3 regions of the Conexibacter stalactiti genome follow, and region 3 is predicted to be linked to each of the others. Evidence: riboswitches for the same ligand, from Rfam matches in the RefSeq annotation. Region 3 holds a riboswitch; each other region holds the start of a gene.
What was found. Region 3 has a riboswitch for cobalamin ahead of R7226_RS07730 (prenyltransferase/squalene oxidase repeat-containing protein). Riboswitches for the same ligand answer to the same signal wherever they lie in the genome.
Positions count from the first base shown of each region.

Region 1 (6,216 bases), on a different contig from region 3:
CGACGGAACGCTGCGCGTGCAGCGGCGGCACTCGACGCCGCGGGGCGCCGGCGGAGTCGCCGTCGTCGAGGCGGTGCTGGCGCTCGCGACCGAGCTGATCGGGATCGCTGACGAGCCGGCGCACGTCGCGCTGGCGGTCCCCGGCCTCGTCGACGACGACAACGGCGTCGTCGCGCTCGCGCCCAACCTCGGCTGGCGCGAGCTGCCGCTGCGCGCGATCGCCGAAGAGCGGCTGGGGCTGCCCGCGCTCGTCTGGCACGACGCCCGCGCCGCCGCGCTCGCCGAGGGCACGCTCGGCGCGGCGCGCGGGTCGCGCGACTGGCTGCTGGTGACGATCGGGACCGGCATCGGCGGGGCGTTCGTCAGCGACGGGCGGGTGCTGCTGGGCGCCCGCGGCGCCGCCGGCGAGCTGGGCCACGTCGGCGTCATGCCGGACGGGCCGCTGTGCGCCTGCGGCAAGCGCGGCTGCCTGGAGGCGCTCGCCTCCGGCCGCAACGTCAGCGAGCGCTACGCCGAGCGCAGCGGCGTCTACGGGATGCGGGCCGAGGAGGTGCTCGCGCGCGCGTGCGCGAGTGACGCCGACGCGGCCGCGGTCTGGGAGCAGGCGATCGACGCGCTCGCACGGGCGCTGGCCGGCTGCGCGGCGCTGCTCGATCCCGAGCTGGTCGTGCTCGGCGGCGGCGTCTCCTCCGCCGGCGCGGCGCTGCTCGATCCGCTCGCCGCGCGGCTGGCGCAAGAGGTCCGCTTCGGGCCGCCGCCGCGGCTGCGCACCGCCGCGCTCGGCGAGCGCGCCGGCTGGATCGGCGCCGGCCTGGCTGGTTGGCAGGCGGTCGGCGGCGCGGCCGAGGAGCTGGCGACATGGCCGGCCTGAACGCGGAACCACTCGGCCTGCGGCCTCGGATTCCGTCGGGAACGCTCGCCTTCCCAGCCGAGGTCTGGCCGTGAGCGCTGCCAGCCTGACCCTCTCCGGGGGGCGCGTCGTGACGCCAGACGGGGTCCGCTGGGTCGACGTCGTCGTGCGCGCGGGGCGGATCGCTGAGCTGCGCGAGCCCGGCCCGCGCCCGGTGTCCCCCGATGGCGAGCGGATCGAGCTGGACGGGCAGTGGCTGCTGCCGGGCTTCGTCGACCTGCACGTGCACGGCGGCGACGGCGCCCAGTTCAACACCGACGATCCCGCCGAGGTGCAGCGCGCCGCCGCCTTCCACGCCGGGCACGGAACGACCGCGCTGCTGGCGACGACCGTCGCCGCGCCGGTCAACGAGCTGCTCAGCGCGCTCGACGCGATCGGCGCCGCCTCCGCCGCGCCGCGGCCGGGCGCCGCCGAGGTGCTCGGCGCGCACCTGGAAGGACCGTTCCTGAGCGCGATCCGGCCCGGCGCGATGGAGGCCGCGCACTTCATGGCGCCGGTCGGTGAGAGCCGAATCGACGTGGGCGGCGCCGGCGCGATCGCGCCGCTCAGCCACGCGGCCGAGCGCTTGCTCGGCCACAGTGCGCCGCGCTCGATCTCGCTCGCGCCCGAGCTGCCGGGGGCGCTGGAGCTGACGCGCCGCGCCGTCGCGCGCGGGCTGCTCGTCTCGCTCGCGCACAGCGATGCCGACTACGGCCAGGCGGTCGCGGCGATCGAGGCCGGCGCGCGCGCCGTCACGCACGCCTTCAACGCGATGCGGCCGCTGCACCACCGCGACCCCGGACTGCTCGGCGCCGCGCTCGACCGCGACGAGCTGACCTGCGAGGTGATCTGCGACGGGGTCCACGTCGACCCCGCCGCGGTGCGGCTGCTGATGCGGTGCAAGGGCGCGGCACGGACGGTGCTCGTGACCGACGCGATCGAGGCGACCGGGCTGCCCGACGGCGACTACCGCCTCGGCGACCGCGCGATCCGCGTCCGCACCGGCCGCGCGACGCTGCCCGGCAGCGCGACGATCGCCGGCGCGACGCTGACGATGGACGCCGCCGTCCGCAATGCGGTCGCGTTCGGCGGCGTGACGCTCGCCGACGCGGCGCGGATGGCCGCGACGACGCCGGCGGAGCTGCTCGGGATCGGCGATCGCAAGGGCTCGATCGCGCCCGGCCGCGACGCCGACCTCGTCGTGCTCGACCGCGACCTCGCGCTCACGCGCGTGCTGGCGCGCGGGGCGTGGGTCGACGCAGCCGCGCGCGTCGCGTCCTAGCGCGCCGGCCGCGCCGTCGCGCGCGGACGCGCCGGCCGCGCGGAGAACTACGGCCGTCGCCGCGTAGGCCGCGCCGATGACGAGCGCGTGCGTCCACGCGAGAGTTCACGGCATGACCGCCCCGCTCCTGCTCGACGAACTGATCCCTCACGCCGACGCGGTCCGCACCGAGCACCTGCTGATCGACGGCGACCTCGCGCAGGTCTACGACGCCGTCCGCGCGGCCGACTTCATGCGCACCGCCGAGCAGCAGCCGGTGCGGGCGCTCTTCCAACTGCGCGCGCTCGGCGAGCGGGTCGTCTCGACCGTTCGCCGGCGCCCGTTGCCGGCACCCGCGCCGACGGCGACGATGCGGCTCGCAGATCTCGGCGCCCACGGCGAGTGGGTGGTGCTCGGCGAGCGGCCGCCGCACGAGATCGCGATCGGCGTCGTCGGGCGCTTCTGGGCCGGGGAGACGAGCTGGGAGACGATCGACGCGCGCGACTTCGCCGGCTTCGAGCGCCCGGGTCTCGCGAAGATCGCCGCCGGCTTCTCGCTGCGCCCGTACGGCGCCGGGCGCGTGCTCGTCAGCTACGAGTGCCGCACGCTGGCGACCGATCCGCAGTCGCGCCGCGCCTTCCTGCGCTACTGGCGGGCGCTGTCGCCGTTCATCGGGGTCGTGCTGCGCACCCAGCTGCGGATCGTCGCGCGCACGGCGGCCGAGCGCGCCGCACGGTAGGGTCCCGGGCGAGCCAGTCGCACCCACCCCGTGGGTCAGGGAATCCGGTGAGAAGCCGGAGCTGACGCGCAGCGGTATGGGGGACGGGCGGAGCATCGGCCACTGGACCGGCAACGGTCTGGGAAGGCGCTCCACCCGGACGATCCCGAGCCCGAAGACCTGCTGGCTTGCGGCCCTCCGCATGCATCGCAGCGGGCGGCCGGATCGTCCACAACGGGCCCCGCGACCGGGTCCCAGATCGAAAGGCCAGCGTGTCCCCGCGCGCCCTCACCCTCCCCACGCTCTCCGCCGTCGCCGTGCTCGCCGCCGGCCTGCTCGCCGGCTGCGGCTCCGACGGCGACAGCCCCGCCGCGACCGCCGCCGGCAGCCCCACGGCCGCCGCGACCACGGCCGCCGCGCCCTCGACCAGCTACCCGGTGACGCTCAGGAACTGCGCGCGCGAGGTCGTGGTCGAGCGGGCGCCCGAGCGCGCCGTCTCGATCAACCAGCCGGCGACCGAGCTGCTGCTGACGCTGGGGCTCGAGGACCGCATGGCCGGCAGCGTCTCCTGGAGCGACCCGGTCACGCCCGCGCTCGCGGCGGCGAACGCGAAGGTCCCGGTCATCAGCAGAGACTTCGCCTCCTTCGAGCGCGTCCTGAAGGTCGAGCCCGACTTCGTCTACGCGACCTTCGACTGGTCGTTCACCGACGAGGGCGTCGCCCCGCGCGACCGCTTCGAGAGACTCGGTGTGCCGACCTACCAGTCCTCCAGCGAGTGCGGTGGACAGACCGCGCAGCAGGCCGACGAGCTGACGCTCGACGACCTCTACACGGAGATCGCGGAGGTCTCGCGGATCTTCGGCGTGCCGGAGAGAGGCGCGGCGCTGGTCGAGTCGCTGAGAGCGCGGATGGCGAGAGCGTCGAGCGACCTCGGCGCCGAGGACCTCTCGCTGATGTGGTGGTACTCGTCGTCGAAGACGCCGTACATCGCCGGCTGCTGCGGCGCGCCCGGGATCGTCACGCGCGCGATCGGCGCCAGAAACGCCTTCGCCGACAACAGACAGCTGTGGCCGGAGATCGGCTGGGAGGCGATCCTCGACCGCGATCCCGACGTGCTCGTGCTGGCCGACCTGACGCGCGGCGACGAGGGCGACAGCGCTGAGGCGAAGATCAGATTCCTCGAGTCCGACGCGGTCGCCAAGCGGCTGACCGCCGTCCGGAACAGACGCTACATCGTGCTCTCCGGCTCCGACATGGACCCGTCGCTGCGCAACGTCGACGCGGTCGAGACGGTCGCCGACGGGCTGCGCAGACTCGGGCTGGCCGGCAGATGAGCGCCGCGCCGGGGTCGCCGGCCGCGGACGAGGCGATCGCCGCCGCCGACCTGCTCGCGCGCTGGGACGACCAGCAGGCGGCGTACATCGCCGATCGCGAGGGCCGCTTCCGCGTCATCGCCGAGGTGCTGGAGCTGACGCTCGGGCCGGCGCCGCTGGTCGTCGACCTCGCCTGCGGGCCGGGCTCGCTCGGCGCGCGCCTGCTCGACGCGCTGCCGGGCGCGCGCGTGGTCGGGATCGACCACGACCCGCTGCTGCTCGACGTCGCGCGGCGGGCGCTCGGAGAGCGCCACGGCGACCGCCTGACGCTGCTCGACGGCGACCTGCTCGACGCCGGCTGGCCGGCGGCGGTCAGCGCCGCGCTCGGCGACGCTGCCCCGGACGCCTGCGTCTCGACGACGGCGCTGCACTGGCTGAACCCCGACCAGCTCGTGCGCGTGTACACGCAGGCGGCGGAGCTGCTGGCGCCCGGCGGGCTGCTGCTCAACGGCGACCACTTCCGCTTCGACGATCGCTCGCCGACGCTGAAGCGGGTCGCCGCCGCACACGACGAGGCGACCCAGCGGGCCGGCCACGCCGCCGGCGCGCCGACGTGGGAAGCGTGGTGGGAGGAAGCGCGCTCCGGTCCCGGCGGAGCCGCGCTGGTGGCCGAGCGCGAGCGCCGCTTCGCCGGCCGCGACGCGCCGCCGACGACCGCCGTCGACTTCCAGCTCGCGGCGCTGGCGCAGGCCGGCTTCGCGGAGGTCGGGACGGTGTGGCAGCTCTTGGATGACTACGTGGTGATGGGGCGTCTGCGGCCTGCGGCCTTGATGCCTTCCGCGAACTCGCCAGAGGCTCCTTCGCGCGCGTCGGAGTGACTCCATGCGCAGCGTCGCTCTTTCGCTCGCCGGCCTGCTCCTGCTCGCCCTCTCGATCGCCGTCGCGATCACGATCGGGCCGGCCGAGATCGCCGTCGGCGACGTCTACGCCGTCGTCGGCCAGCAGCTCGGCCTCGGCGACGCCGGCCTGTCGCGGATCCAGGAGGGGATCGTCTGGGATCTGCGGCTGCCGCGCACGCTGCTGGCGGCCGTCTGCGGGGCGGGGCTGGCGATCTGCGGCGCGATCCTGCAGTCGCTGCTGCGCAACCCGCTCGCCGACCCGTTCGTGCTGGGGATCTCCTCCGGCGCCTCGACCGGCGCGGTGCTGGTGATCGTCGCCGGCGTCGGCGGCGGCGCGATCGCGCTCTCGACCGGCGCCTTCGCCGGCGCGCTCGTCGCCTTCGGGCTGGTGCTGGCGCTGGCGGCCGTCAGCGGCGGCGGGACCGACCGCGTCGTGCTCGCCGGCGTCGCCGGGACGCAGCTGTTCATGGCCGTGACGACCTTCCTCGTCTTCTCCTCCGCCGACGCCGAGCAGACGCGCGGCGTGCTGTTCTGGCTGCTCGGCTCGCTCGGCGGCGCCGACTGGCAGGACGTCGCGCTGTGCGGCGCCGTCTGCGCGCTCGGGCTGGCGCTCTGCCTGTCGCAGTCGGCGGCGCTCGACGCCTTCGCCTTCGGCGAGGACGCCGCCGGCGCGCTCGGGATCTCGGTCGCGCGCGTGCGCGCGCTGCTGCTGGTCGTGACCGCGCTGCTGACGGCGACGCTCGTCAGCGCGGCCGGCGCGATCGGCTTCGTCGGGCTGGTGCTGCCGCACGCGGCGCGGCTGCTGGTCGGCCCCGGCCACCGACGGCTGCTGCCGGCGACGGCGATCGCCGGCGCGATCTTCCTCGTCTGGGTCGACACCGCCGCGCGCACGCTGTTCGAGCCGCAGGAGCTGCCGGTCGGCGTCGTGACGGCGCTGATCGGCGTGCCGGCCTTCGCGGCGATCCTCGCGCAGCGGGGGCGGCGGACGTGAGCGCGCGTGCGGCGGTCGGGGCGGGGTGCCAGCGATGAGCCTCCACGCGCGTGAGGTGTCGTGGTCGGCCGGCGGCGCGCTGATCGTCGACGGCGTCACGCTGGACGTCCCGGCCGGCGCGACGCTCGGCCTGCTGGGACCGAAC
Region 1 covers NZ_JAWSTH010000035.1:20,210-26,425, forward strand. Annotated here, with positions in the region: gene R7226_RS14440 (ROK family protein) at 1-871, shown strand, start outside; gene nagA (N-acetylglucosamine-6-phosphate deacetylase) at 942-2,171, shown strand; gene R7226_RS14450 (hypothetical protein) at 2,284-2,889, shown strand; cobalamin riboswitch at 2,900-3,058, shown strand; gene R7226_RS14455 (ABC transporter substrate-binding protein) at 3,141-4,202, shown strand; gene R7226_RS14460 (class I SAM-dependent methyltransferase) at 4,199-5,059, shown strand; gene R7226_RS14465 (FecCD family ABC transporter permease) at 5,064-6,071, shown strand; gene R7226_RS14470 (ABC transporter ATP-binding protein) at 6,106-6,216, shown strand, end outside.
Region 1: linked by a shared signal. The riboswitch ahead of R7226_RS14455 (ABC transporter substrate-binding protein) and the one ahead of R7226_RS07730 (prenyltransferase/squalene oxidase repeat-containing protein) in region 3 are both predicted to bind cobalamin.

Region 2 (6,216 bases), on a different contig from region 3:
GCGGTAGCCCATCAGCGTTGCAGCGGCAGGCCGGCGTCGTTGCCGGCGGCGTCGGTCGCGAGTGCGAATCTGTCTCTCAGCCGCTGCACGTCGAGCGCCTGCGCGGCCGCGCTGACACCGGCGAGATCGGTGCCGGTGACCGCCCACGTCGGCACCTGCTCGCCGAGCTTGACAGCCGCGACGAGACCGGCGCCGGCGCCGAGCGTTCTGGCCGTGCGGCCCTGCTCGTCGAGCAGCTCCAGCTGTCTGCCGTCGTCGTCGAATCTGGCGTAGACGCCCGAGGAGGCGACGCCTCTGTCGATCAGCCGCAGCGCCTGGTCGCGCCGCAGCGTCTGCCAGTCGCCGACCATCACGCGCAGCACCTCGGTCTCGACGTTGGTGCCGAGCGTCTGGCGCGCCGCCTTCGCCCCGACCGCCTCGAGCTGCTCGGTCGCGATCTTGCAGGCGTCCTCGGCGTCGGAGGCGCACTGCAGCGTGACCGGGTAGCGCTTGCCCTCGGCACCGTGCGCGAACGGCTCCGGGAACTGGCCGACGACGGCGCCGATCTGGCTCGATGCGCTCCAGTCGTGGCGGTCCCACCAGATGCGGTCGCCGCCGTGCACCTCGAAGTCGGCGGCGCCCTCGTCGCCGAGGATCCCGTTGACCCAGTAGAACCAGTCGACCTTGCCGTCCTCGCCGCCGCCTTCGACGCCGTCGATCGACTGCACGAAGCCGCCGCCGTACCGCGTTCTGACGTCGAAGTTGCGCTCGGTCAGGCGCATCACCGACTCCGACTCCGCGACGTCGTTCTGGATCTTGGCGCCGATCACTCTTCTGCCGAAGTCGGTCGTCACGATGACGCGCGCGTCACCGCTCTTCTCACCGGCGCCGGCACCGCAGCCCACGGCAGTCAGAGCGAGCGCGGCCAGGCCGGCCGCGAGTGCACGACGATGAGTCACGGAATCTCCTTCTCGCAGGCGTTCGCCCGCTTGCACCAGAACCAGACGACCGACTGGCCGCCCTTCAGCAGACCGCTGCCGAACGGGCCCGACGGATCGGCGGCGCCGGCGCTGCCGAGGCGGCCGCCGACGGCGTAGACCCAGCCGGCCTGACCGGCGGCGCGCTTGCCGGCGATCGACGTGACGTAGAGGCCGCTGCCGTCCGCGGCGCGGCGGCCGCAGGAGCCGAAGTCGGCGAGTTTGACCGACGGGCCGCCGCCGTGGGCGACGGCGAGGAGCGCGGCCAGCGGCGTGCCGCCCGCGACGGCGCAGCGCTTGCGCCCGACGCCCGCGGTAGTCGCGCTCGCGGCGACGGTGCGGCGCGCGAGCGTGCTGCCGCTCGCGCCGACGACGCGGACGGGGACGCGCGGGGCGGCCGCGGCGTGGACGACGGCGCCGGGCGTGCCGGGCACGGCGTGTGCGCCAGATGCGACCGCGGCGCTCGCCGCCGCCCGCTCGGCCACGGTGAAGCGGACGACGAGCGGCTTGGCGCTGTTGCCGGCGCCGTCGGCGGCGATCACGCCGAGCGTGTAGCGGCCGGGCGCCAGCCGCGCCGGCAGCAGGTAGGACCAGCGTTCGCGGTCGGCCGCCTGGAACCAAGGCGCGCCTCTCCTGGGACATCTGACGAAATCCTCGATGCGGCCGACGTACGCGGTGCAGCGACCGTCGTGGCGACGTGCCAGCCGCAGCTCGACGATCCCGCCGTCGAGCCCTCTGGCGACGCCGCGCAGCGCGCGTGGCGCGCGCGCCGGGGCGAACGTCTGCCCGTCGGAGATCCCGCGCACCGACAGCAGCGGCGGCGTGCGGTCGCTGCTGCCGCAGCGACCGTCGGCGCAGAAGAGGCGCGCGGACGGCGTGCTGCCCGTGCGCGTCGCACGCAGCGTGCTCTCGCCGCGCTTCAGCGTCACGCGCGCGTTGCCCTGCGCATCCGCTCTGACCGGCGCGGCGCCGCCGCTGACGGTCGCGCCGGCGGCCGGCGTCGTTCTGCCGTCGGGGCCGAAGGAGATGACCTGGACGGTCGGTCTGGCGTTGCGCGTGCGCGGCGCGACCAGCCCCAGCGGCGCGTTGGTGCAGTTGAAGTCGGGGCCGCTGGTGCAGACGAACAGCAGCAGCTCGTCGCCGTCCTGCAGCTCGGTGTCGCAGAGGCCGGTCAGCGACGATCTGTCGTTGACCCACAGCGTCCAGTAGTCGTTGGCGCTGGCCGGTCTGACGCCGTCGATCGCGTCGACGGCGTAGCCGAGCCCTCTGAAGTAGGAGGCCGTCCACTCCCCCTCGGTCGCCTGCTCCAGCGCGCCGGCGGCGCTCGTGCCGCTGCAGGCGTGGGCTCTGTCGCCGTCCTTGACGACGGCGGCGGTGGTCGTCGTGACCGGCGTGTCGACGAGCGTCCCGCGGGGACCCTCGACGCGCACCGTCACGTCCGCCGGGCGCCCGGCGGCATCAGCGAGCGGCGCCGCGAGCGCGGTCACGGCGAGCGCTCCGATCAAGGAGCCGAGGATCGTGCGGGACATCTGTGCACCCCTTTCCGCGAGGGCGTCTGAGTCAGCGGCCGGGGGCTCTGTCTCCTGGCTCTCGGGCCGACCGTCTCGCGCCTTCCCGGTGCCATTGGCCTTCCGGTGGCCGGCGCCCGTGCGGCGCCTGCGAACGGCTTCCCCGATCACAGTGGCGGGTCCGCGCCGGATTCGCACCGGACTTCCCATCGCCACCGACCTTGAACGGCGCCGATGGTAGCGCTCAGGCCGCCGCGACGACGTTGCAGAGCGGCTTGCCAGCCGCCGAAGCAGGGGTAGAGTGCTCCAGATGACCGTCAATCTGACGCGCATCTACACGCGTCTCGGCGACAGCGGCGAGACGCACCTCGGCGACATGAGCCGCGTGCCGAAGACGCACCCGCGGATCGAGGCGTACGGCACCGTCGACGAGCTGAACGCCCATCTCGGCGTGGCGATCGCCACCCCCGGACTGCCGCCGCGATACGTCGAGTGGCTGAGACGGATCCAGAACGACCTCTTCGACGTCGGCGCCGACGTCGCCGTCCCGCACGGCGGCGACAAGGAGCGGCTGCGCGTGCAGCCCGAGCAGACGGCGTGGCTGGAGGAGCGCTGCGACGAGGTCAACGCGACGCTTGCGCCGCTGCGCTCGTTCGTGCTCCCGGGCGGGACGCCGGGCGCGGCGCAGCTGCACGTCTGCCGCACCGTCTGCCGCCGCGCCGAGCGCGCCGCGATCGCCTGCGGCGACGAGCTGGGCGAGCAGGTCGTGCGCTACCTCAACCGCCTCTCCGACCTGCTCTTCATCCTCAGCCGCGGCGCCAACGGCAGCGAGGAGCCGCTGTGGCAGCCGGGCGCCGGCCAGCAGCAGCAGTAGGCGGCGCGCTCAGCGCCTCGACCGCGCCGGCCGCGCGCTGAGGCGGCCGCGCCCTCAGCGCCGCGTCAGCACGCTGAGCGCGGCCGCGAGCGCGAGCGCGACGGCCGCCAGCGCGCCGGCGCCGAAGACGAAGACGGTGTGCTCCTGCGCATAGGAGACGACCTGCTCGGGTCGCGCGAGCAGCACCATCGCGCTGAGCAGCGCGGCGCTGACGGCCGTCACGCCGGCCGGCGCGAGCGTCTCGCGCAGCGGCGGCGCGTCGCCGTCGGCGCTGCGCAGCGGCCAGCGCGACTGCGCCCACGACAGCACCGCGACCGCCAGCAGCGCCCACAGCGTCGCGACGAGGAAGCCGCCCAGCACGTCGCTGGGGTAGTGCCACGAGAGCGTCAGGAACGAGAAGGTGACCGCGACGGCGAAGACGGCGCCGAGCGCCCCGACCCACGGGCGCCACCGCGCCGGGGCGACGAGCACCGCGCAGAGCGCGATCGACATCGACGCGGTCGCATGGCCGCTCGGCCATGCCGCCGGCAGGATCTGGCCGCCGTCGACCAGCAGCGACGACCAGCGGTCGCTCGCGAGCGCCGGCTTCAGCAGCTGCGTGGTGACGTTGGCGCCGAGCAGCACGATCGCGACGGCGGCCGCGGTGCGCGGTCTGCGCCGCAGCAGCGCGACGACGACGAGCGCCGCGACGAACCAGACGAACGTGTCCGGGTCGCAGAGCGTCGCGATGAACTGCGCGACCGGATGGACGCGCGGGCCGTCGAGGTTGCGGAAGCCCTGCAGCACGACGGCGTCGAGGTGGTGCACGGGGCCGACGAAGACGACCGCCAGGTAGACGAGCGGCAGCAGCGCCGCGATCGCCGCGGCGCCCGCGAGCGCGAGCTGCGTTCGGCGTTCCATCTCGTCAGGGTAGCGAGCGCGCTCCTCCGGCCCGGCGCGGCGGCGTTGCCTAAATCGAGCATAAAACGTCGTCATTCCACTTAAGTGTCGGTGTCGGACCGGCGCATGGATGATGGTCGCTCCGGTACATTCCGGCCGTGACCACTGCGCGAGCAACTCGATTCCTTGCGGTCGGCATCAGTGCCGCCGCCCTTCTGTTCGCCGGCTGCGGCGACGACGACAACTCCACCGAGACGTCCGCGGCCGCCGACACCGCGGCGGCCACCTCGACGACGGCGAGAACGACGCCCGCGGATCCAGCCGCGACGCCGATCAGAAACCCGTTCAGAGAACCGAGACACGAGGCGCACCCCGGTGAGAGAGTCGACCAGCTGATCATCAGAGACGTGACGGTCGGCGACGGCGAGGAGATCCAGGCCGGCGACACCGCAATCGTCGACTACTACGGGACCCTCTACGACAACGGCAGAAAGTTCGACGCCTCCTGGGACCGCAGAGAGCCGCTCGAGATCGCGATCGACAACGGCGGCGTGATCGCCGGCTGGTGGCAGGGCATCCCGGGCATGAGAATCGGCGGTCGCCGCACGCTCATCATCCCGCCGGCGCTCGGCTACGGCGATCAGGAGCAGGGCGGCATCCCGAGAAACTCGACGCTCGTCTTCACCGTCGACCTGCTCGGCATCAGACGCGCGGCCGCACCCGGCGTCGCCGCCGATCCGGCCGCGCAGGCGCCGGCCGGCTGAGCCGTTCACCACAACGCAGCCTTCCGACGGGCCCGGGCGACCGGGCCCGTCGCAGTTAAGACTCAACGAGCGTGGTTGGAGAGCGGCACGGGCGGGCACCTACAGCAACGATGGCCCCGGGCAGACAGACGATCGCCGAGCAGTTCGTCGAGGTGCTGCGTCAAGCCGGCGTCGACCACATCTACGGGCTCGTCGGCGACAGCCTCAACCCGATCGTCGACGCCGTCCGCCGCAGCCCCGGGATCGAGTGGGTCCACGTCCACAACGAGGAGGCGGCCGCCTTCGCGGCCGGCGCCGAGGCGCAGCTGACCGGCAGGCTGGCCGTCTGCGCGGGCTCCAGCGGTCCCGGCAACACCCACCTGATCCAGGGCCTCTACGACGCCCACCGCAACGGCGCGCCGGTGCTGGCGCTCGCGTCCCACATCCCCGCCGCGCAGATCGGCACCGGCTTCTTCCAGGAGACCCACCCCGACCGCCTGTTCGCCGAGTGCAGCCACTACAGCGAGCTGATCTCCTCGCCGCGGCAGCTGCCGCGCGTGCTGCGGATCGCGATCCAGACGGCGCTCGGGCACGGCGGCGTCTCCGTCGTCGCGCTGCCGGGCGACCTCGCCGCGATGCCGGCCGCCCAGTCGACCGGCACCAGCACGCTCGCCGCGCCGCAGGGCGCCGTCGTGCCGAGCGACGAGCAGGTGCGGGCGCTCGCCGACGCGCTCAACGCCGCCGAGACCGTGACGCTCTTCTGCGGCGCCGGCGTGCGCGGCGCCCACGCCGAGGTGATGGAGCTGGCCGGAACGCTGCTCTCCCCCGTCGGCCACGCGCTCGGCGGCAAGGAGTGGATCCAGTTCGACAACCCCTACGACGTCGGCATGAGCGGCCTGCTCGGCTACGGCGCCTGCTATGACGCCACGCACGAGGCCGACCTGCTCGTGCTGCTGGGGACCGACTTCCCCTACGACGCGTTCCTGCCGCAGAGAGCGACCGCGCAGGTCGACCGCGACGCCGCCAAGCTCGGCCGCCGCACGCTCGTCAGCTGGCCGGTCCACGGCGACGTGCGCGCGACGATCGCCAAGCTGCTGCCGCTGCTGGAGCCCAAGCGCGACCGCGCCTTCCTCGACAACATGCTGCGGCGCCACGCGCAGACGCTGGAGAAGGTCGTCGCCGCGTACACGCGCAACGTCGAGAAGCACGTGCCGGTCCACCCCGAGTACGTCGCCGCGGTGCTCGACGAGCTGGCC
Region 2 covers NZ_JAWSTH010000132.1:8,895-15,110, reverse strand. Annotated here, with positions in the region: partial or broken gene R7226_RS28395 (energy-coupling factor transporter transmembrane component T) at 1-12, opposite strand, end outside; gene R7226_RS28390 (DUF4430 domain-containing protein) at 12-938, opposite strand; gene R7226_RS28385 (hypothetical protein) at 935-2,485, opposite strand; cobalamin riboswitch at 2,535-2,671, opposite strand; gene R7226_RS28380 (cob(I)yrinic acid a,c-diamide adenosyltransferase) at 2,775-3,338, shown strand; gene R7226_RS28375 (phosphatase PAP2 family protein) at 3,393-4,238, opposite strand; gene R7226_RS28370 (FKBP-type peptidyl-prolyl cis-trans isomerase) at 4,376-4,981, shown strand; gene R7226_RS28365 (pyruvate dehydrogenase) at 5,092-6,216, shown strand, end outside.
Region 2: linked by a shared signal. The riboswitch ahead of R7226_RS28385 (hypothetical protein) and the one ahead of R7226_RS07730 (prenyltransferase/squalene oxidase repeat-containing protein) in region 3 are both predicted to bind cobalamin.

Region 3 (6,216 bases):
TCCGCCGCGGCCGAACACGGCCGTGCGGTTCGCGTGGGTGCCGCCGAGCGCCGAGGCCTCGCCGCAGATCGAGGAGGCCGTCGAGGCGGCGCGCGATGCCGACGTCGCGGTTGTCGTCGCGAACACGTTCGAGGGCGAGGACGCCGACCGCCACTCACTGCAGCTGCCGCAGGACCAGGACCGCCTGATCAGCGCGGTCGCGGAGGCCAACCCGAACACGGTCGTGGTGCTGCTCAACGGCGGACCGGTGACGATGCCGTGGCTCGACGACGTGCCGGCCGTGCTGGAGGCGTGGTTCCCGGGCGAGGCGCAGGGCAGAGCGGTCGCCGACCTGCTGTTCGGCGACGTCAGCCCGTCGGGCAAGCTGCCTGTCACCTTCCCGGCGACCGAGGACCAGCCGGAGCAGCTCGGGATCGAGAACCCGTCGCTGCAGTTCGGCAACGAGGATCCGACGACGGTCTTCGACGAGGGCATCTTCATCGGTTACCGCGGCTACGACGAGCGCGGCCTCACGCCGCTGTTCCCGTTCGGGCATGGACTGTCGTACACGGAGTTCGGCTACAGCCGGCTGCAGGTCAGCAATCCGCGGCTGGCGACGAGAAGCCGCGCCGGGCGCGACGGGCGCGTGCGCGTGCTCGTGCGCAACGAGGGCGAGCGCACCGGCACCGAGATCGTGCAGGTCTACCACGGCGAGCTGCCGGCCCAGGTCGACACGCCGCCGCGGCAGCTGCTCGGCTGGGCGCGTGTGACGCTGCGGCCGGGCCAGCAGCGCTGGGCGACGATCCCGGTGCGGCTCGGGACCGCCGACCACCTGCTCAGCTACTGGAGAACGACCGCCGCCCCGCCGCGGTTCGGCGCCTGGGTGACGCCGAGCGGGAGCGTGCCGATCTACGTCGGCGCCTCCTCGCGCGACATCCGGCAGCAGGGGACGATGACGGTCAGATGACGGGGGACAGCGGAGCCGCGCGCACTCAGCGCGCGGCTCCGCGCATCACGCGTACGGCAATCGCGCGCGGACGTTGAAGGAGTCAACGTCCTTGGCGCCGGGCTCTGCGTTTCGGCTGGCGACGTGGGAAGTCACGCTCCAATTCCGCCCGCTCGCGGTCGCGAGCGGGCTTCTCACGACAGACACGAAACGCGTAGCTCATGGCAGCCATCAGCGCAACAGGCGTGGCAGAGACGTACGGGTCCGGGCACGGGCCGGCGCCGCCGTGGTGGCGCTGTAGGACATAGAGCCCCCTGGTTGGGTTCAGGCGCCGGAATGGAGCTGGGGGTGCGATCACGCTTGAGGTGACGCGACCGACCGCGGCTACTTTCGCGGCTTGATGGCAGATAAGGGCCCGCCGGAGCGCGCTCCGCACGAGCATCTCGCGCAGTGATCCCAGTGCGAGCACACCCGGATCATTCGCACCAGTAGGTGGGGTTTCGATGAACGGACAATGCTCGTCCCCACTTCAAGCGCCCGCGAGCTTCGGGCCGTCATTGCCGGTCTGGCATCAACAACGCGCCGGCCATCATCCTCATCTGCGGTCCTCGACGTAGACGAGACGGCCGTCGGCGAGGCGGTAGACCTCTCCGACCGCTCTGCCGCGGCCGCTGGCCGGCGGCGCGCTGGCGGGGCTGGGGAGGTCTCTCTGCTGCTGGGCGGCGCGCTGCGGTCTGCCGATCGCGGCTCTTCTCTGCGTCGAGGTGAGGCCGAGGCCGGCGATCAGGAAGGCGACGGCGAGCACGATGCCGACGTCGAAGAGGTTCACGAGGCCGTCGAGCGGGTCGCCGGCGGCGTCGTCGAGGTTGCCGTGGCGGCCGAGCCCGATCCGGCTCATGCGACGGCCTCGGCCGCGCGTTCGAGCGCGGTCAGGTCCTCGGTGTACATGCGCGTGCGCGTGAGCGTCAGCGCGAACGCGACGGTGCCGACGAGCAGGCCGACGACGGTTGCGGCGAAGGCGATCCGCAGATCGCTCGCAAGCTGGCCGATGTCGCCGTCGGAGAGCGCTTCGAGGCCCGGCGCGAGCGGGATCAGCGTCCCCATCAGGCCGATCGCCGGACCGGCGCGCACGAGCATGCGCGTGCGGTCGAGCCGCTTCTGCACCGCCAGCTCGAAGTCGGCGAGCGCGTGCTCGGCCGCCTGCGGTCGCGCGGCGCTGACGGCCGCCGCGAGCTGCGTGACCGCCGTCGCGGCGAACGACGACGGCGCGTGGGTCGCCAGCTGCGCCGCCTCGCCGGGGCTGGCGACGGCGCGTGCGGCGAGCGCCCGCAGCGGCCACCGCCGGCGGCGGCCGCGACGCTGCGATGCCTCCATCGCGAACCGCCCGCACTCCAGCGCGCACGCCAGCAGCGCGGCCAGCGCGAGCAGCAGCACCGGGATCGCGAGCACCGAGACGAGCTGCGCGAGCGCATCGCCGATGCGGTCGTGCAGCGAGACGGCGAAGGGGAGAGTCATCGGGGTTCGCTCCATCGGTCGGGTCGTCGCATCGGAGTCATGTGGTGAGCCGCCGCTCCCACAGGCCGCCGCCGGCGGCGGCCATCAGCAGGGCTGTCGCGATCGCAAGGGCGAGCTGCGGGCCGGTGTCGCCGCCGCGCTCGGCGCCGCGCAGCCCGTAGGCCCCGGCGAGCGCGCCGCCGTCCGCGCCGGCCGCGGTGCCGCCGCCGACGACGAGGCCGGTCACCCGCTCACCGCCGTCGCTGTCGCCGTGCTGCGACGCGTCGCGGCCGTCGCCGGGGCCGGGGGCAGCGCCGGGTTCATCGGCGCTCTCCGGCGCGGGCGCGGCGTCCGGCTCATCCGGCTCGTCCGCCACCCCCGGATCGCTGTCGGCGGCGTCGCGGTCCTGCTGCGCCTGGGTGCGCTCGCGGCCGCGTCTGGGCGTCGCGCGGGTCACGCGCGTCTGCCGCACGCCGCCGATCGTCGCGCCCTTGCTGTCCGGCCGCGGGCGGCTGAAGTTCGGCGCGCCCTCGCCGCCGCCGCCCGCCAGCACGCCGCCGCCGGGCGCGCGCTCGTCGCCGCCGCTGCCGCCGCCGGTCCCGCCGGCCGGTCTCTCGGGCGAGGGCGCGTTGCGCGGGTCGGGCGACCTGCCGCTCGGGGGGATCGCGGCGATCGGCAGGTAGCGGCCGCTGTATGCCGGCAGCGAGTACGACGTCATCCACATCGGGCTGGCGTCGTTGTCGGCCTTCCAGGCGATGTGGCCGTCGTCGCGCTGCAGCGAGGCGAGGAAGTCGAGCATGCTGCGGCCGGATCTGACCCACGCGCGAGGGTCTTCGCCGACCGCCCACAGCCCTTGGGCGACCCACGCGGTCGAGCCGGAGTTGCCGGTCTGCTCGCGCAGCAGCAGCGGGAAGCCGCCGTCATCGCGCTGCAGCGTGCGCAGCCACGCGAGCGCTCTGTCGACCGCCGCGCGCGAGGGCCCGTGCTCGGTGCCCGCACCCGCGCCGACCCGGCCGGCCGCGCGCAGCGCCTGCAGCGCCGCGCCGGTCATGTCCGTGCTCTCGTTCGTGTGCGCGGCGACGTCGGACCAGCTGCCGCTGTCGTTCTGCGCGGTCAGCAGCCAGTCGGCCGCGCGGCCGATCGCCGCCTCGACGGCCGGCTCTCTGACGAGCGAGAGCGAGAGGATCGCGAAGACCGTCGTGTTGACGGGGGAGTCGGCGCCGGCGCTGCCGAAGGTGCGCGAGAAGGCGCCGCTGTCCCGCTGCTGGCGCAGGATGCCCGCGACGAGGTCGACGCCGCCGAAGGCGCGCGGGTCGGTGCCGGCGGCGTTGACGACCAGCAGCGTGCGCTCGAGGTCGGTCGTGTTCGCGAGCTGGCCGGCGGCGGCCTCGATGCAGTCGAAGACCGAGCGGTAGCCGTCGGGGCGGAACTGCTCGCGCGGGTTGACCCCGGCAGCCGCGAGCGCCAGCGCCGTCCACGGGCTGGCCGTGACCGGGTCGGCCTCGCCGCCTGGAACCATCGGGAAGCAGCCGTCTCTGCGCTGGTGCTGCTGCATGTAGGCGACCGTGCCGTCGAGCACCCGGTCGCCCGACTGCGCCGGGGCGGGACCGCTCGCGAGCAGCGACAGCGCCGCGACCGTCGCGGCCAGCAGCACGAGCAGCAAGACGAGCGCCGACGGGCGTCGCGGGGCGGCACGCGCCCGCTGCGGGACCTGCGGATGAGGCGGCACGACTCGGTTCCTGCTCCTCTGCTCCGAACGGCCCGTTGCGCGAGGCCGCGTTGGCGGAACCCGCGCGGCCTATGGGCAGCGTGGGCCGAGTCGACAGGTTTTCGGGCTTGGATGCCTGCGGCGGCTCGCCTTCCCGGAGCATCGCTCCAGTGGCATGTCGAACCGTCGCCTCGCATCCCCACCGCTGCGCGCCAGCTCCGGATTCAGACCGGATTCCCTGACCCTTGTGCTTCGGGTGCGATCGACTCGCGGGCGGAACCCTACACCGGCCCGCCCGCGACCCGCGCCAGAGCGGCTAGGCCCGCGCCCCGATCGTCCAGCAGGCGGCGGTGAAGCGGACCGTGTCGCCGTCGACGTATGGGTCGAAGGCAGGGCGGACCGACTCGACGACCCGCGCGCGGGTCTGTTCGTCCTGCTCCTTCAGCGCGATGCCGACGGGGCCGAGCCGGGTCACGTAGGGGACGAGCTGCGATGCCGGCATCGTGAGCGTGACGTCGAGCGGCTGGAGGTCGATCGCGCTCCAACCGCCGTCGGCGAGGATCCCGCGGACGCGGTCGGGGTCGGCGAACCCGAACTGGCCCGGCGCATCCGGCTCGCTCACCGGCAGGTCCGGCAGCAGCGGCGCGGCGGCTCGCGCGGCGGTCGTCATGAAGGGGTTCTCGGCCGGGCCGCGCCAGGCGATGAAACGCAGCTCGGCGCCGTCAGCCGCCGCGCGCCGCAGGTTCGCGAACGCCGCGACCGGGTCAGCGAAGAACATCACGCCGAAACGGGAGATCAGCAGGTCGAAGCTCGCCGGCTCGAACGGATGGGTCTGGGCGTCCCCGAGCACGAAGCGCGCCGAGAGGCCCGCTGCCTCGGCCCGCTCTCTGGCGGCGGCGAGCATCGGAGCGGAGATGTCGATGCCAGTGCAGCTGCCGCGCGGCCCGAGCCGTCGCACCGCCGCGAGCGTCGTGGCGCCGGTTCCGCAGCCGACGTCGAGCACGCGGCTCTCCGGCCGCGCCGCGACCACATCCGCCAGCAGCTCCTCGAACGGCTGGAAGAGGCCGTCGAGCTGCTCCCGCGCGTCCACCCAGACGCATCCTGAGCGACCGTTCCACAGCGCCGCGTGCTCGTCCTCGGTCTGTCGCGTCTCGTTCATCGTCGTCGTCTCGCTTTCCTCGGGGCGGTACGGCTACAGTGCCAGCTCAAGTCGACTTGAGGTCAAGCGGATGAGCGAATTGGACATCGGCGAGGTGATGAAGCGCTCCGGTCTGCCCGCCTCGGCGCTGCGCTTCTACGAGCAGAAGGGCCTGATCGCCTCGATCGGCCGGCGCGGCCAGCGCCGCCAGTTCGACGCCGCCGTGGTCGAGCGCCTGGCGCTGATCGCGATGGGCCGCGCCGCCGGCTTCTCACTCGACGAGATCGCGCTCATGTTCGCCGCCGACGGCAGCCCGCGCCTCGATCGCGACATGCTCGCCGCGAAGGCCGCCGAGCTGGACGAGCGGATCCGCGAGCTGACCGTGATGCGCGACGCGATCGCCCACGCCGCCGACTGTCCCGCGCCGACCCACATGGAATGCCCGACGTTCCGCCGCCTGCTGCAGGCCGCCGCTTCCGGCGCGATCCGCCCGGCCCGCCCGCGGCGGCCCGGCGTCTGACGGACGCAGAAGCGGTCGCCGAGCCAGATCTCGACGTCTGCGCCGAGCGGTGGGCGATGCGCCGAAAACCATTCTTGACTAAACCGGTAGAGAATGTAGTATTGTTTTTCGAGCAAGTGGAGCGCTAGCTGCCACCGGCGTCGATCCGGGGTCGCGCTCCACACCGTCCGACCGCATCCGTCAGGAGCATGCACGTGCCGAGCCGTCTCCGAGTCCTGCTTGTCCTCGCGATCCTGAGCGCGCTGCCGCCGGCTGCCGCGATGGGCGCGTCACGTGCGGCGAGACCGGCGCCGGCGCGGCTGACGCTGACGCAGGTGAGAGCGAGCGGCGCGCGGCTGACGATCCAGGGCCGTGCGACGCTGCCGACGCTCAGCGCGAGACAGCGCCGCGGAACGCGGGTCGCGTTGACGCTGAAGGACGCGCGGCGCGGG
Region 3 covers NZ_JAWSTH010000014.1:2,361-8,576, forward strand. Annotated here, with positions in the region: gene R7226_RS07715 (glycoside hydrolase family 3 C-terminal domain-containing protein) at 1-946, shown strand, start outside; gene R7226_RS07720 (DUF2149 domain-containing protein) at 1,521-1,823, opposite strand; gene R7226_RS07725 (MotA/TolQ/ExbB proton channel family protein) at 1,820-2,440, opposite strand; gene R7226_RS07730 (prenyltransferase/squalene oxidase repeat-containing protein) at 2,478-4,148, opposite strand; cobalamin riboswitch at 4,236-4,396, opposite strand; gene R7226_RS07735 (class I SAM-dependent methyltransferase) at 4,444-5,286, opposite strand; gene R7226_RS07740 (helix-turn-helix domain-containing protein) at 5,357-5,785, shown strand; gene R7226_RS07745 (hypothetical protein) at 5,980-6,216, shown strand, end outside.